One region of the Stappia sp. ABD4_338 genome, then DNA from elsewhere that is predicted to be linked to it. Evidence: riboswitches for the same ligand, from Rfam matches in the RefSeq annotation. Region 1 holds a riboswitch; each other region holds the start of a gene.

Region 1 (4,984 bases):
ACAAGCACGATGGCCCTGTCCGAGACACCGAATGTGGTCGCCTCGATCAAGCCGGTCCACTCTCTGGTCGCGACGATCATGCAGGGCGTGGGAAGCCCGCAGCTCATCCTGGAAGGCGCGAGCTCGCCCCACACCGCGAGCTTCAAGCCCTCGCAGGCCGGGATGCTGGAACAGGCCGACATCGTCTTCTGGATCGGCGAGGACCTCGAGCCCTTCCTGGAAAAGCCCATCGAGACCATCGGCTCGAAGGCGCATGCGATCGCGCTCGGCGAAGCCCAGGGTGTCACGCATCTCGCTCCGCGCGAGGGCGGCGCCTTCGAGGCACACGATCATGACCACCACGGCCATGCGGATCATGACGATCACGCCACGCACGATCATGATCACGGCGATCACGATCACGGGCATGACCATGAGGAGCACGCCCACGAGGGTCATGACCACGATCACGACGGGCACGATCACGATTCCCACGCAGGCCATGAGCACGGCCACGGCGAGGTGGACCCGCATGTCTGGCTCGACCCGGAGAATGCCCGCGCGATGGCCCGTGTCATCACAGAAGAACTCGTCGAGCACGACCCGGACAACAAGGCCGCCTACGAGGCGAACCTTGCAGCGCTGAACACGCGCCTCGACACCGAGACCGCAGAAATCCGCGACATGCTGGCGCCGGTGAAGGACAAGGGCTTCATCGTCTTCCACGATGCCTACCAGTACTTCGAGAAGCGCTTCGGGCTCGCGGCGGCCGGATCGATCACCGTCAGCCCCGAGGTCATCCCCGGAGCCGAGCGCGTGAGCGCTATCAAGGCCAAGATCGGCGAGCTGGGGGCGACCTGCGTCTTCGCCGAACCGCAGTTCGAACCCAAGCTGATCACCGTCGTCACGGAGGGCACCAACGCGCGCACCGGCACGCTCGATCCGCTCGGCGCCGCCCTGCCCGCCGGCCCCGACCAGTACTTCGGGCTGATGAACGATCTGGCCACCTCGCTGAAGGACTGCCTCGCCGGCGAGAGCTGACCCGGCATCCGGTCCTGGCCGGGCACGCCCGTCCGGCCAGGGTCGCCCCGACGCCGTGCCGCCACCAAACCGCGCAGCGGAGTCCGCGCGGCTTTCTTTCGGCCAGATTTGTTATGTTATCTCATAATATAGAGATGACAACGGGGCCTGCCGTCCGCTCACAGGACCGCCCTCCCACTTCCGTCTCTTGAGGACACCAACATGCCTTCCCTTCCCGAAAAGCTTCCCGTGACCGTCCTGTCCGGCTTTCTCGGCGCCGGAAAGACGACGCTCCTGAACAGGATCCTCTCCAACCGTGACGGACTGCGCGTCGCGGTGATCGTGAACGACATGAGCGAGGTCAACGTCGACGCCGGTCTCGTGCGCGATGGCGGCGCGGATCTCTCGCGCACCCGCGAACAGCTCGTGGAGATGACCAACGGCTGCATCTGCTGCACCCTGCGCGAGGACCTGCTGACGGAGGTCTTCCGCATTGCCGGGGAGCAACGCTTCGATCATCTGCTCATCGAGGCAAGCGGAATTTCCGAGCCGCTTCCGGTCGCGGCGACCTTCGCCTTTCGCGACGAGAACAATGTCAGCCTCGAGGATGTGGCGGAAATCAACTCCATGATCACGGTCGTCGATGCGGCGAACCTGATCGCGAACTACGGCTCCAACGCCTTTCTCGCCGAGCGCGGACTGGAGGCGGCGGAAGGCGACGACCGCAGCCTCGTCGACCTGCTTGTCGAGCAGATCGAGTTCGCCGACACCATCGTGCTCAACAAGGTGAGCCTCGCGGACGCGCGCGAGTTGCAGGCGGTGCGCAAGATCGTGCGCGCGCTCAACACCGACGCGCGCGTGCTGGAGACGGATTTCGGCAACATTCCGGTTCCCGAGCTTCTTGGCGCGAAGCACTTCGATTTCGACCGTGCCCAGTCCCATCCGCTCTGGTTCAAGGAGCTCAACGGTTTTGCGGACCACGTGCCCGAGACCGAGGAATACGGCATTCGCTCCTTCGTCTATCGCGCCCGGCGCCCCTTCGCGCCGCAGCGATTGAAGGCGTTCATCGATCGCTCCTGGCCAGGCGTCGTGCGCACCAAGGGCTTCTTCTGGCTTGCGACCCGCCCGCGCCACGTCGGGGAAATCAGCCAGGCGGGCGCCCAGGTGCGCACGGAAAAACGCGGTCTGTGGTGGTCGGCGGTTCCCAAATCCTACTGGCCGGAAGACCCCGCCTGGGCGTCGGCCATGCGCCCGATCTTCGATTCCCGGTGGGGCGACCGGCGCCAGGAGATCGTCTTCATCGGCCTGGACACAATGGACGAGGCAGCACTTCGCGCCGACCTGGATTCCTGTCTGGTCGACGACGACGATTTCCGCCCCGACCTCTGGACCGGGTTGCCGGACCCCTTTCCCGCCTGGCAGGCCGGGACCGACTGAACGGGACGGCAGGCAAGGCGAAAGCGGTTGCCGCGGGGCGGCCAATCTGCCACTTTTCGTGGTGATGGTTGCCTGCGGAGAATCTCCAAGGGCATGAAAAGGGAACACGGTGAGGCGTACCCAACAGGGACCGAGACCGTGGCTGCCCCCGCAACTGTGAGCGGAAAGCCGACCCCATGTGCCACTGTCCGGACAGGACGGGAAGGCGGGGGAGGCAGCGACCCGCGAGCCAGGAGACCTGCCATCATGGTTTCACCAATTACCGGACGGGGTGTTCCGGGAAGGCGACATGGCAATATCCGGACAGTGCAGGCTTTCCATCTTGCATCGTCCCCCGGCCATCGGTCTTCCCCTGCCCCGCTCCCTCGACCGGCAGGATAAGGATGGCCAGCGACCTGACCTCCTCCATCATCGGGCATGACGACCCGGCACGCTCCGGCACCGCAAGCGCGATCGTCACCGTCTGCAAGACCTGTCGCGCCCGGCACGTCGACGAGGATGGCGCCACGCACTACGGCGAACGCGTCGGCGAGGATGTCTCGAGACGTCTGGCCGAGGCCCTGTGCGCGCTTGAGCTCGATGAGCGCGTCGCCCTTGCCGACGTCGGCTGCATGGCCGGTTGCGGGCGCCCCTGCTCGGTCGCGGTCCAGGCCGTCGGCAAGGCGGGATATCTCTTTGGCGACATCGTCACGGACGAGGAGGTGGCGGCAATCGCCGCCTTCGCGGGCCAGCACATCGGCCTCGAGGACGGATGGTGCTCCTCGCTTCAACGCCCCGAGGCACTGAAGCGCAAGACACTGGCACGTCTTCCCGCTCCCCTTCCCCTCCCGCCGCTGGCCGGCGCCCTTCGCGAGGCAGCGGAATGAGCCACGAGACCGGACAGGAGGTCACCCTCGAACTTCTCGGCCTGGGCTATGCCACCGCACGCGGCGACGCCCTTGTCGCGGATGTGTCCTTCCACGTCCACGCCGGCGAGATCCTTGCGATCGCGGGGCCCAATGGCGCTGGCAAGAGCACGCTGGTGCGCATGATCGCCGGGCTGATGCCCGCCGGCTCCGGCGAGATCAGGCTCGGCGGGCGCCCCCTGACCGATATTCCGATCGCGGAACGGGCCCGCTCCGTCGCCTATGTCGGCCAAAGCGAGGAGCCCGACGGACGCCTGTCCGTCACCGAATATGTCGCCCTCGGGCGGTTGCCGCACCGGCGCGCGCTGGATGCCCGCGCCCATCGCACGGCGGTCGCCGAAGCGCTCGCCGTCGCCGGCCTCTCCTCCCTTGCGCCTCGCACCATCGGCAGCCTGTCCGGCGGCGAGCGCCAACGTGCCAAGATCGCCCGGGCCGTCTGCCAGACACCGAAGCTTCTGGTGCTGGACGAGCCGACCAACCACCTCGACCCGCGTGCCCGGGGCGATCTGCTCAGCCTCGTTGCCCGCCTGGGCATCACCGTCATCGCCGTCCTGCACGACCTGACGCTGATCGAGGATTTCGCCAGCCACGTTGCACTCATCGACGACGGACGCCTAGCCGCCTACGGCCACCCGCAAGAGGTCCTGTCCGGCGCGAGGGTACGCGAGACCTTCGAGGTCGACATGCACCGGCTGCCCCACCCCTTCGAGGACCGGCTGCTCTGCGCCCTCGACATCCCCATCAGCCGGCCCATCAACCGGCCCGTCCCCTCGCGCTGAACCACAAGTCCCTCCGCCTCTGACCGAAAGACCCGTCATGCTCCGCATCCCGACCGCTCTCGCCGCCCTTCTTCTCGCGGGGACGGCACAGGCCGCTCCCGTCACCGTCGACAATTGCGGCGAGCCGCTCACCTTCGAGACCACGCCCGAGCGCATGGTGACCCAGGACATCAACATCTCGGAGATGGCCTTCGCCCTTGGCCTTCAGGACCACATGGTCGGCGTCAGCGGCATCAGCGGCTGGTACAAGACCACGCCCGATTTCGAGAAGAAGCGCGGTGACCTGCCGGAAATCGCGCCGAAGTACCCTTCGATGGAGAACCTTGTCGCCTCCGGCGCGGATCTCTTCTTCGGCGGCTGGTACTACGGGATGAAGCCGGGCGGAGACGTGACGCCGGAAACGCTTGGCCGGCAGGGCATCAAGACGCTGATCCTCACCGAGAGCTGCATCCACGTCGACAAGGAGCGCCCCGCCGCATCCCTCGACCTGCTTTACGGCGACGTCGAGCGGCTGGGAAAGATCTTCTCGCGCGAGGACGAGGCCAACGCTCTGGTGGAGGGCTGGAAGTCCCGTGTCGCGGCCGTTCAGGAAGCTGTCTCCGGACGCGAGCCCGTCAAGGTGTTCCTGTATGATTCCGGCGAGGACAAACCCTTCACGGCGGGCCGCTTCGCCATGCCGACCGCGATGATCGAGGCCGCCGGCGGACGAAACGTCACCGCCGACATGGAGACGAGCTGGGGAACCACCTCTTGGGAGGCGGTCGCCGCCGCCGACCCCGATTTCATCATTCTGCTCGACTACCAGGACAGCGGCGGCGCCGACAAGCTGTTCGCCTTCCTGCAGGCCCATCCCGTTCTCGGGCA
Region 2 (4,984 bases), 780 kb from region 1:
GAGAACAACCGACGGGCGCGCCTCCCCGAAGAGCGAGGCAAGGACGGACGCCGACTCCGCGTCCTTCAGAGAGGCCACGAAAACCGGAAGTGGGTTGATACCCCGCTCCCGAAGCGCCTCCGTCAGCGCCTCGACCGGCTCGGTGGCCGCCGACTGGACCAGCGCACGATAGAACACGAGCGCGGCCACCGGCGCCTGCGGATCGTCCCAGGTTTTCTTGAGATCGGCGAGACTCGCGTGCATCGAACCGGGCAGGTGGAGCCCGGCGCGTGGAAGCGGCCGGGGCGGGTCGGCCTCCGGCGTCCCATCGAGCAGATGCCGGCACTGACGCAGCAGGTTCGCCAGGTTCTCCGCGCCGCCCTCGGCCATGTACCGCCAGAGCCGTTCGACCGTTTCGAGCGGCAGGGTCGAGCGGCTGGCAAGCGTCTCGTCCCAGCGGTCATCTCCGGGCATGACCGCAAGCCCGATGCCTTCGCCACGCGCAAGTTCCGTCAGCCGCTCCACCCCATACGGCCAGTATTCGGCGCCACCCAGCAGCCGCAGGATGACGAGCCGCGCGCCCGAGGCGGTGTTGTCGGCGTAAAGATCGACGGAATAGGGATGGGACAACGCCATGAGATTGGCGAGCCGCAGTTGCGGCCCTTCCTCGCCCAACGCGCCGGCAACGGCGTTCAGAGACGCCAGTTCCGTATCGGCGGCCGAGAGCACGATGACATCCGCCGGCGACTGGCCGAGATCGACGGCCTCCTCCCCCTGGTCGATGCGTCCGCTTCTGCCGGCGAGAATGTGCATGTCGTCTCCCGTTCCCCGGGAACGTGGCACGGTCCCGGGTGTTTCCGTCCGAGAAGGACCGGTCTCAGGCTGCTTCGGAGCGGGCCAGAAGCCCCTCGATGCGGATGGGGTCGAAGCCGGCGAGACCGATCACAACCACCCGGCCCGGCGCGCGGGCATCCTTTGCAAACCATGCCTCCACGCGTGGCCCGACCGCCTGCACCATTGCCGGAGCGGCCTTGCCCGCAATCTCCACCGCTCCCTTGATGCGCAGCACCCCGGGCATGGCCATCGCAGCGGCAACGCGCTGTTCGAGTTCCTTCAGGGAGGCAAAGGCCGGCAAGGTCACCACATGGCTCTCGAACTCGTCATGATCGTGGTCGTGGTGATGGTGGTCATGATCGTGATCGTCATGGTCGTGATCATCGTGATGATGATGGCTTTCGTGGTGGCTTTCCCGGCCCGTCATGTCCTCCTCCGAGGCACTGAAACGCCCGAGCAGCACATCGCCGGCAAGATACCCCTTTTCCGCCGCGACGATCTCGACCGCCGGCCGCACCCGCGCCGAGACGGTTTCGCGGACGCGGGCGAGCGCGTCCGCATCCACGAGATCGGCTTTGTTGAGCACGACGAGATCGGCGCAGACGAGCTGGTCCTCGAAAAGCTCTTCCACCGGGCTTTCGTGATCGAGCGCCTCGTCGGCCGCGCGCTGAGCGGCAAGGGCGGCCTCGTCCGCGACCACCCGCCCTTCGGCGACGGCCGCCGCATCGACCACCGTCACAACGGCATCGACGGTGACGCGTGTCTTGACGCTGGGCCAGGAAAAGGCCCTGACCAGGGGCTGCGGCAGCGCAAGACCGGACGTCTCGATCACGATGTGATCGGGCGCCTCGTCGCGCGAGACGAGCATTTCCATCGTCGGCAGGAAGTCGTCGGCGACCGTGCAGCAGATGCAGCCGTTGGTCAGTTCCACCACGTCGTCCGCCGCGCAATCGGGATCGGCGCAACCGTCCACCAGCGAGCCGTCGAAGCCCATGTCGCCGAACTCGTTGACGATGAGCGCGATGCGCTTGCCCTTCGCGTCCCGCAGGAGGTTGGAGAGAAGAGTCGTCTTTCCGGCCCCCAGGAAGCCGGTGATGATCGTGGCCGGGATCTTGCCGCTTGCAGGCGTGCTCATAGGGTAATCTCCGGTTGGAGGGAATTCGGCTTGAGAACGAGCGGCAAGCCGCAGGCGACGAGAACCACCGCCTCCACACTCGCCGCGATCTTGCGATTGAGGCGCCCCTGCTCGTCGCGGAAACGGCGGGCAAGCGCATTGTCGGGCACGATGCCGGAGCCGACCTCGTTGGTCACCAGAACCACGGGCCCGCCAGCGGCTTGAAGCGCCGCCGCCAGGCGGTCCGTCTCGGCCGGAAGATCGGCATCGCGGAACATCAGGTTCGAGAGCCAAAGCGTCAGGCAATCGACGAGAACGGCCGTTCCGGGCGCGCTTCGGGTCGTGATCGCGCCGGCGATATCGAGGGGTTCCTCGATCGTCTCCCACCCCAGCCCACGGGCCTCCACATGACGGGCGACACGCGCGCGCATCTCGCCGTCCTCGGCGACGGAGGTCGCGAGATAGACGCGTGCAAGTCCGCTGGCGGAGACCAACGCCTCCGCGTGGGAGCTCTTGCCCGAACGGGCTCCTCCGGTCACCAGAACGCTTCGGCAGCGCACGGTATCAGGCCCGGCGGCAGTGCGCGGGATGACACGAAGCCTGTTCGGCGGACCGTGGAATCACGGAAAAGGTATGATGAGGAAGCGCGTGGAAACGCGTCATGTGAGCCTCCTGCCGTCCACCCGACGGCTGTGACGTTTCGGGACGCGGCGCTCATTTCCGCCGCGTGTCATCCGGCTCGTCTCCTGGCTCGCGGGTCGCCGCCTTGCCCTGCCCTTCCCGGGCGCCCAACCGCGTTGGAGCGTCCAGTGGTCTCTGCAGGAAGGCTCGCCGCTCACAGTTGCGGGGGCAGCTACGGATTCGGGACCCCGAATTGGGTCGTCCCCCACCGTATTCCGACTTTCCCCTCTCCCTCGGACTTCGTCCGTCGGAAAGGACCGGACCTCATTCTTAGCCCGGCAAACGCCACACAACAAGCGGATCCGGGACCTGGAAGCCCCTGACCAGCACCAAATCGCCGCCGCCGCCCGGCGCGATTTTTTCGCTTCTGTGGAAAACATGACGACAAAAGGCTTGGCAAATCCGCACGGCGTTTGCTATACGCCTCCCACCGACGCGGTGCTCAAGAGCGCCGCGACAGTGATCCCCGGTAGCTCAGTGGTAGAGCAAGCGGCTGTTAACCGCTTGGTCGCTGGTTCGAATCCGGCCCGGGGAGCCACTGCCCTCTTTCTCCCCCACATCGCAAACGTACAGCCGCCAATCAGCGCGGAACGACGAGTCACGCCGCCCGCGAGCACTCCCGCAGGCGAACGATGACCGATGGCCTCGACGCTTTCACGCCGGACACGCCTCTTCTATGGGGCAGCCCCCTAGGCGGCACGAAGATGAATCCGTGTTCCCCACGGATCGGCAAGCGAGACGCCGCCTTGTCCGGCCTCGTTCAACGCCACTCCGGCGTCCCCGGCCCGCTCCCGCACGCTCGACACATGCCCGGGATCCCTGGCAAGAATTTCCACGAAGTCCAGGCCGGCGCGGTTCGGATCGCGCGCACCCGCGCCACGACTGCCCCACACGTTCCCGGCAAGCTGGTGATGGTATCCTCCGGATCCGAAGAAGCTTGCGCCCGGATAGTGGGCACTGATGTCGAAGCCGAGCACGTCGCGGTAGAACCCCTCGGACACCCCGGTCTCGCCGACGCGGAGATGAACGTGCCCGACACGCCCGCCCTCCGGCATTCCCTGCCAGACCGCCCCCTCGCCCGCGGCAAGCACGCCCTCCACGTCCATCGGATCGGTGGACATGGTCACCGTGCCGTCCGGCGTGCGCCAGTCGGCCTCCGGACGATCCGCATAGACCTCGATGCCGTTCCCTTCCGGGTCGCTGAGATAGACCGCCTCGCTCACGATGTGATCCGACGCCCCTTCGATGCGCGCACCGAGACCGGCCGCGTGAGAAAGCCAGCGCCCCAGATCGCCGCGCGTCGGCAGCAGGAACGCCGTATGGAAGAGCCCGGCCTCGCGGGCGCTGACTGGCGCGAGATCCGGTCGCTCGTCCAGCTCCACCAGAGGCACCGCACCGGCACCGAGAACGACACGCCCCGCCACACGCTCCAGTTCCTGCAGGCCGATCACGTCGCGATAGAAACGCGCCGTCGCGGACAGGTCCCGCACCCTCAGGCCGACGCGCCCGACGCGCATGGGCACCGCATCCATGTTGAAGGCGGCAGCGTTTTTCGGCTCGCTGGATACTGACATTTCCTGCTCCTGTGCACGCGCGGCCGGACGGTCATTGCGATCACGCAACACCGGATGCCGCTGAATGTGCCCTCAATCTGGTAGCGCCCCGACGCAAAGACAATCGCGTAAATCGTGAGCTTATTGTCTCCATTTCATGAACGATAAACCTGCCGCAATCGCTTCATGTGACCGCATGAACACATCAAGGCCTGCCAAGGATTGGCCCTCCTGCTTTTTGTGTCATTTTATGCTTTTTTATTCTGAGCATTTCGAAAATCCGTGGATGACCTGTCGTTCATTGGCGAAAAACGGGTTTTCAATGCCGCGCCGCGTAAAAAACGCGATGCAAAGACGTCACGTGACATGGATATATGTGCGAAATAATGTATCTCTTCCCATGAGAGGGAGAAAACGCGCATATGGAAAGCTTCTCGTCCGTCCTTGCGGAAGCAGTCGGGCTTATCCTGTCCGGTGACGCCGATCTCCTGGAGATCATCGGCCTGTCGCTGCGCGTGACGCTGAGCGCGGTCGTCATTTCCTGCGTGATCGGCCTGCCTCTCGGCGCCTGCGTGGGGGCCTTCGCGTTTCCCGGACGAACAACGGCAACCGTCGTGCTCAATGCGCTCATGGGACTGCCGCCGGTCGTGGTCGGTCTGGTCGTCTATCTCACGCTGTCCGCCGCCGGCCCGCTGGGGCCCTTGCGGCTTCTCTACACCCCCACCGCGATGGTCATCGCGCAGACCATCCTCGTCACACCGATCGTCGCCGCCCTGACCCGTCAGGTGGTCGAAGACCTCGACCGGGAGTACCGGGAGCAGTT
Region 3 (4,984 bases), 2.1 Mb from region 1:
TGGTGAAGTCGATCCCCTCGCGCGATCCGTAGTGGATGTGCTCGCGGGCCAGGAACCCGTGCAGGTTCATCTGCCCGAGACCGATGGCATGGCTCTCGTCGTTGCCGCGCCGGATCGAGGGAACGGAGTCGATCGCCGACATCTCCGACACGGCGTTAAGCGCCCGTACCGCCGTGTCGACCGTGGCGCCGAGATCGCCGCCGTCCATGGCCCTGGCGATGTTCAGCGAGCCGAGATTGCACGAGATGTCGGTGCCCAGGTGAGCGTAGGAGAGGTCGTCGTTGAACCTCGACGCCTCGTTCACCTGCAGGATCTCCGAGCACAGGTTCGACATGGTGATACGGCCCGCGACCGGGTTGGCGCGGTTCACCGTGTCCTCGAACATGATGTAGGGATAGCCGCTCTCGAACTGGATCTCGGCCAGTGTCTGGAAGAACTGCCGCGCGTTGATCTTCTTCTTGCGGATCCTCGGGTTGTCGACCATCTCGTGATACTTCTCGGAGACGGAAATTTCCGAGAACGGCACCCCGTAGACACGCTCCACGTCGTGCGGCGAAAACAGGTACATGTCCTCGTTCTTCTTCGCCAGCTCGAAGGTAATGTCGGGGATGACGACGCCGAGCGAGAGCGTCTTGATGCGGATCTTCTCGTCCGCGTTCTCCCGCTTGGTGTCGAGAAAGCGCAGGATGTCGGGATGATGGGCGTGCAGGTAGACCGCGCCCGCGCCCTGACGCGCGCCGAGCTGGTTGGCGTAGGAGAAGCTGTCCTCCAGAAGCTTCATCACCGGGATGACGCCGGAGGACTGGTTCTCGATGCCCTTGATCGCCGCGCCGTGCTCGCGAATGTTGGTGAGCATCAGGGCCACGCCGCCGCCGCGCTTGCTGAGCTGGAGCGCGGAATTGATGGCGCGCCCGATGGACTCCATGTTGTCCTCGATGCGCAGCAGGAAACAGGAGATCAACTCGCCGCGCTGTGCCTTGCCCGCGTTGAGGAAGGTGGGCGTCGCGGGCTGGAAGCGCCCGGCGAGGATCTCGTGCATCAGCCGCGACGCGAATGCCTCGTCGCCGCGCGCGAGGGTGAGCGCCACCATGACGACCCGGTCCTCGAAGCGCTCCAGGTAGCGCTTCCCGTCACGCGTCTTGAGGGTGTAGCTGGTGTAGTACTTGAAGGCGCCGAGGAAGGTGGGGAAACGGAATTTCACCTTGTAGGCCGCCTCCCACAGCCCCAGGATGAAGGCCCGGTCGTACAGATCAAGCACGGCGGCCTCGTAGTAGCCCTCCTCCACCAGGTACCGCAGCTTTTCCTCCAGCGAATGGAAGAAGACCGTGTTCTGGTTCACGTGCTGGAGAAAATACTGGCGCGCGGCCATGCGGTCGGCATCGAAACGGATCCGCCCGGCATCGTCATAGAGGTTCAGCATGGCGTTGAGGGCGTGATAGTCCAGCCCCTGCCATTCCGTGGGAACGGCCTGCGCCGGAGGCGCTTCGCTCACGTCGCGCTCGAGAGTTGCGTTTTCCAAAACCTGTCCAGTCCTTCACTGACACGTGCGATATCGCTCGTCGTTCCGGCAAGCTCGAAGCGGTAGAGCAGCGGCACGCCGCATTTCTCCGCGATCACGTCACCGGCCAGGGCGAAGAGCGCTCCGAAGTTGCGGTTGCCCGAGGCGATGACGCCACGAAGCCTGCCGCGCGTGTCGGGGTTGTTGAGGAAGCGGATCACCTGCCTGGGCACTGCACCGCGCCCCGTGCCATCGGCAAAGGTGGGCGTGACCAGCACGAAGGGCCGCGCCGGCGCGGGCACGGGGGCGGACGAGGCAATCGGGATCCGCTCCGCGTCGATCCCGAGCCTTTCCACGAAACGCGCCGTGTTGCCGGAGCGCGAGGAAAAGAAGACCAGCCCGCCCATGTCCCGCCTCAGCGCAGCGCGGCGATCTTGTCGGGACGAAAGCCCGCCCAGTGGTCGTCACCGGCCATCACGACCGGCACCTGGCGGTAGCCGAGCCCGGTCACGCGCTCCATGGCCGCCTCGTCGAGCGTCAGGTCGACGAGTTCGTAGGAAAGCCCCTTCGCGGCAAGCGCGCGGGTCGTGGCGGTGCACTGAACACAGGCGGGTTTGGAATAGACGGTGATGCTCATCAGGTGTCCCCGGATCTCTGCCAAGACGTGGCCGATGCACAAGGGGACGCGAACGCGCGCGGACACACCGCGACCGTACGACGCCTCCGGGCCCACCGACCGGGTTCGCTCTCAAGGTCCTGGCAGGTCTCCTGACTTGCGGCTCGAGCACCTCGGTCCACCTTCCCGGCGCTTGCGCGCCAGTGGCTCATCGGACCTTGGCTTGCCGCTCACAGTTGCGGGGGCAGTGCCGGTTTCCCACCGGCTTCCCTTTTCAGCCGCGACGAATCGCGGACACCAAGACAACACGATGTAGGCACCCGCACCGCCCTGGTGTCAACATGTAGTGGACTTCTCAACAGCCTCCCGCATGTCGCCCGACCGGAGCGGGACCGCCCCGCACGCTCTCAAGAGGCACGGGAGAGCCGCCCCGCATGGCTGAAGAGAGCCAGTGCAAGCGTGACCAGCGCCAGTCCGGCGGCCAGGGCGAAGGTCATGGAAAAGGCGTGGGCCACCTCCGCCGTGGAGGCTTCGGCCGCGTTTCCCGTTCCCAGCACCGCGACGAACACGCCCGGCATGGCCGAGGCGCCGGTCATCAACCCGAGGTTCCGCGACACGCCCAGCAGGCCGGAAAGACGTCCGCGCTGCTCGACAGGGGCGTCCAGGAGCACGGCGGTGTTGTTGGCCGCAAGGAAAAGCTGAAAGGCCGGGGTCAGCACGATCAGCGCGACGATGTAGCCCGGTACGCCGAAGACCCTCGGCAGGAACGCCAGGCAGAGCAGGCCGGCCATGGCCTGCACCAGCCCGAGAACCATGACGCGCGCACTGCCCAGCCGGTCGGTCAGACGCCCCGCCGGAATGCCGGAAAGCGCGGCGACGACCGGCCCCACGGACATGACAAGGCCGATCATCGCCTCGTCCAGTCCGAGCGAGAACGCCAGATAGAAGGGCGCGACGACCAGCGTGGACATCATCACCGTTCCCACCAGGAGGTTCATCGCGAAACCCGCGCCGGTGCGGCGGTCACGCAGAAGCCGCATCGGCACCAGCGGCGCGGCGGAGCGGCTCTCGACCAGCACGAACAGGACGAAGGCGACCATGGCCCCCACGACGAGCGTGCCCGTGCCGAACGGCACCTCCGGCGCCCCGCCTTCGGCCGCAAGCGCATAGGCGGCCAGCGCAATGACGAGCAGCACGGTTCCCGGAGCATCCAGATCGCGCGCCGAGGCGCGCCGGCGCGATGCGCCGCGCCCAAGGAAGGCAACGGCCAACACAAGGGTAAAAAGCGCGAAACCGGCAAGAAGCCAGAAGGCCGCCCGCCAGTCTGCCCAGGCGAGCATCGCTCCGCCGAGCGAGGGGCCCAGCGCCGTTCCTGTCGCCGACATCGTACCGAGCACGCCCATCGCCATGCCGAGCCGCTCCGTCGCGACCCGGTCGCGCGCGATCGACATGGGAAGGGCGATGAGGATGGCGCCGCCAGCACCCTGCACGGCACGGCCCGCGACGAGCACCTCGAGGCTCGGAGCCATGGCGCACACGCCCGATGCCGCGATGAACGCCAGAAGACCGGCGATCAGGACCCGGCGATGGCCGAAGAGGTCCCCCAGCCGCCCCGCGCTCACGATGGTGACCGTCACCGCCAGCAGATAGGCCAGCACGACCCACTGAACGCCGGTGATCGTGGCCGAGAAGCCGCGCGTGAGCGCGGGAAGAAGAACCGATGCGATGCTGATGCCCATCGACGCGGTGAGCGTCGCCGCGGCAAGTGCCGCAAGAACGGGGACGGAAGGCCGGTCCGATGTCGTGTCGCTCATGAGTGCCACCCTTGTGATCGAAGTGAAGTGGCGCTACATCTGCCACTTCAAGTCGACTTGAGGTCAAGCATGAAACTCATCGACATCGGCGCACTGTCACAACTCAGCGGCCTGCCCGCCTCGACGCTGCGCTACTACGAGGAAATCGGTCTCATCCGCTCGGTGGCGCGGCACGGCCTGCGACGCCAGTTCGACGCGCCTGCCGTGACCCAGCTCGCCCTGATCTCTCTCGGCAAGCTCGCCGGCTTCTCGCTTGCCGACATCAAGGCGATGTTCGCCGGAGACGGGTCACCCAGGGTTCCGCGCGCCGAACTGCATCTGCGCGCCGATGCGCTCGACGAACAGATCCGGGGCCTGACCCGCCTGCGCGACGCCCTGCGTCACGTCGCCGACTGTCCCAAGGACGATCACCTGGAGTGCCCCAAGTTCCGCCGGCTGATGCAGTTCGCCTCCCGCAACACACCGGCAACCGGCGGGCTTCGCGGAAGGGCCGACTGACCCCGCCCACCTGTCCCGCACGCGCATCAACCAGAAAGCGAGTTAGGTCTGGTCACTCAAGGATTGGGCCAATACCCTGTGCGCAAAGGGATTCGTCGGAGCGGATTGTCCTGGCAGGACCATCCGGTCGATCACCGAGCGGAGTGCGCGCATCATGGTCTTTCGCCTTGGAAAGAAATATCAGGGTCTGGCGCACGGGTTCGGCTGCGCCTGTCACACACCCCAGGCCATGCAGGCCCTCGCACGCGTCGAGGCGGGCATGTCGCGGCGCTCGGTGTTGCGCGGGATCGCGGCCACCCTCGCCGCTCCCGTTCTCGCCGGCACCTCGCCGCTTTTCGCGCAGCCGGCCGCTGACAGGCTTCTGCTGCGCAACGTCAGGATCTTCGACGGGCATTCGCCGAAGCTGATCGAAGGCCGGGACGTGCTGCTGGAGGCCAACCGGATCGTCGCGCTGCCCCGCGCCGGGGAGGCCGTCAGCGATGCCGCTATCATCGATTGCAAGGGCGGCACTTTGATGCCGGGCCTGATCGACGCGCACTGGCACGCGCTTCTTGCCGG

The links. Region 1 has a riboswitch for cobalamin ahead of ACYX4S_RS07390 (DUF1636 family protein). Riboswitches for the same ligand answer to the same signal wherever they lie in the genome.
Region 2: it holds a riboswitch for cobalamin, as region 1 does, so the genes downstream of both, cobU (bifunctional adenosylcobinamide kinase/adenosylcobinamide-phosphate guanylyltransferase) here and ACYX4S_RS07390 (DUF1636 family protein) in region 1, are expected to answer to the same signal.
Region 3: it holds a riboswitch for cobalamin, as region 1 does, so the genes downstream of both, nrdH (glutaredoxin-like protein NrdH) here and ACYX4S_RS07390 (DUF1636 family protein) in region 1, are expected to answer to the same signal.

Annotation. Positions count from the first base shown of each region.
Region 1 covers NZ_CM149982.1:1,604,693-1,609,676, reverse strand. Annotated here, with positions in the region: gene ACYX4S_RS07400 (zinc ABC transporter substrate-binding protein) at 1-1,020, shown strand, start outside; gene ACYX4S_RS07395 (GTP-binding protein) at 1,222-2,436, shown strand; cobalamin riboswitch at 2,485-2,696, shown strand; gene ACYX4S_RS07390 (DUF1636 family protein) at 2,820-3,302, shown strand; gene ACYX4S_RS07385 (ABC transporter ATP-binding protein) at 3,299-4,120, shown strand; gene ACYX4S_RS07380 (ABC transporter substrate-binding protein) at 4,158-4,984, shown strand, end outside.
Region 2 covers NZ_CM149982.1:2,388,575-2,393,558, forward strand. Annotated here, with positions in the region: gene cobN (cobaltochelatase subunit CobN) at 1-792, opposite strand, end outside; gene cobW (cobalamin biosynthesis protein CobW) at 857-1,948, opposite strand; gene cobU (bifunctional adenosylcobinamide kinase/adenosylcobinamide-phosphate guanylyltransferase) at 1,945-2,487, opposite strand; cobalamin riboswitch at 2,647-2,883, opposite strand; tRNA gene ACYX4S_RS10815 (tRNA-Asn) at 3,072-3,146, shown strand; gene ACYX4S_RS10820 (VOC family protein) at 3,298-4,182, opposite strand; gene ACYX4S_RS10825 (ABC transporter permease) at 4,584-4,984, shown strand, end outside.
Region 3 covers NZ_CM149982.1:3,749,840-3,754,823, forward strand. Annotated here, with positions in the region: gene nrdE (class 1b ribonucleoside-diphosphate reductase subunit alpha) at 1-1,492, opposite strand, end outside; gene nrdI (class Ib ribonucleoside-diphosphate reductase assembly flavoprotein NrdI) at 1,489-1,905, opposite strand; gene nrdH (glutaredoxin-like protein NrdH) at 1,914-2,135, opposite strand; cobalamin riboswitch at 2,240-2,431, opposite strand; gene ACYX4S_RS16860 (MFS transporter) at 2,522-3,928, opposite strand; gene ACYX4S_RS16865 (helix-turn-helix domain-containing protein) at 3,998-4,426, shown strand; gene ACYX4S_RS16870 (metal-dependent hydrolase family protein) at 4,581-4,984, shown strand, end outside.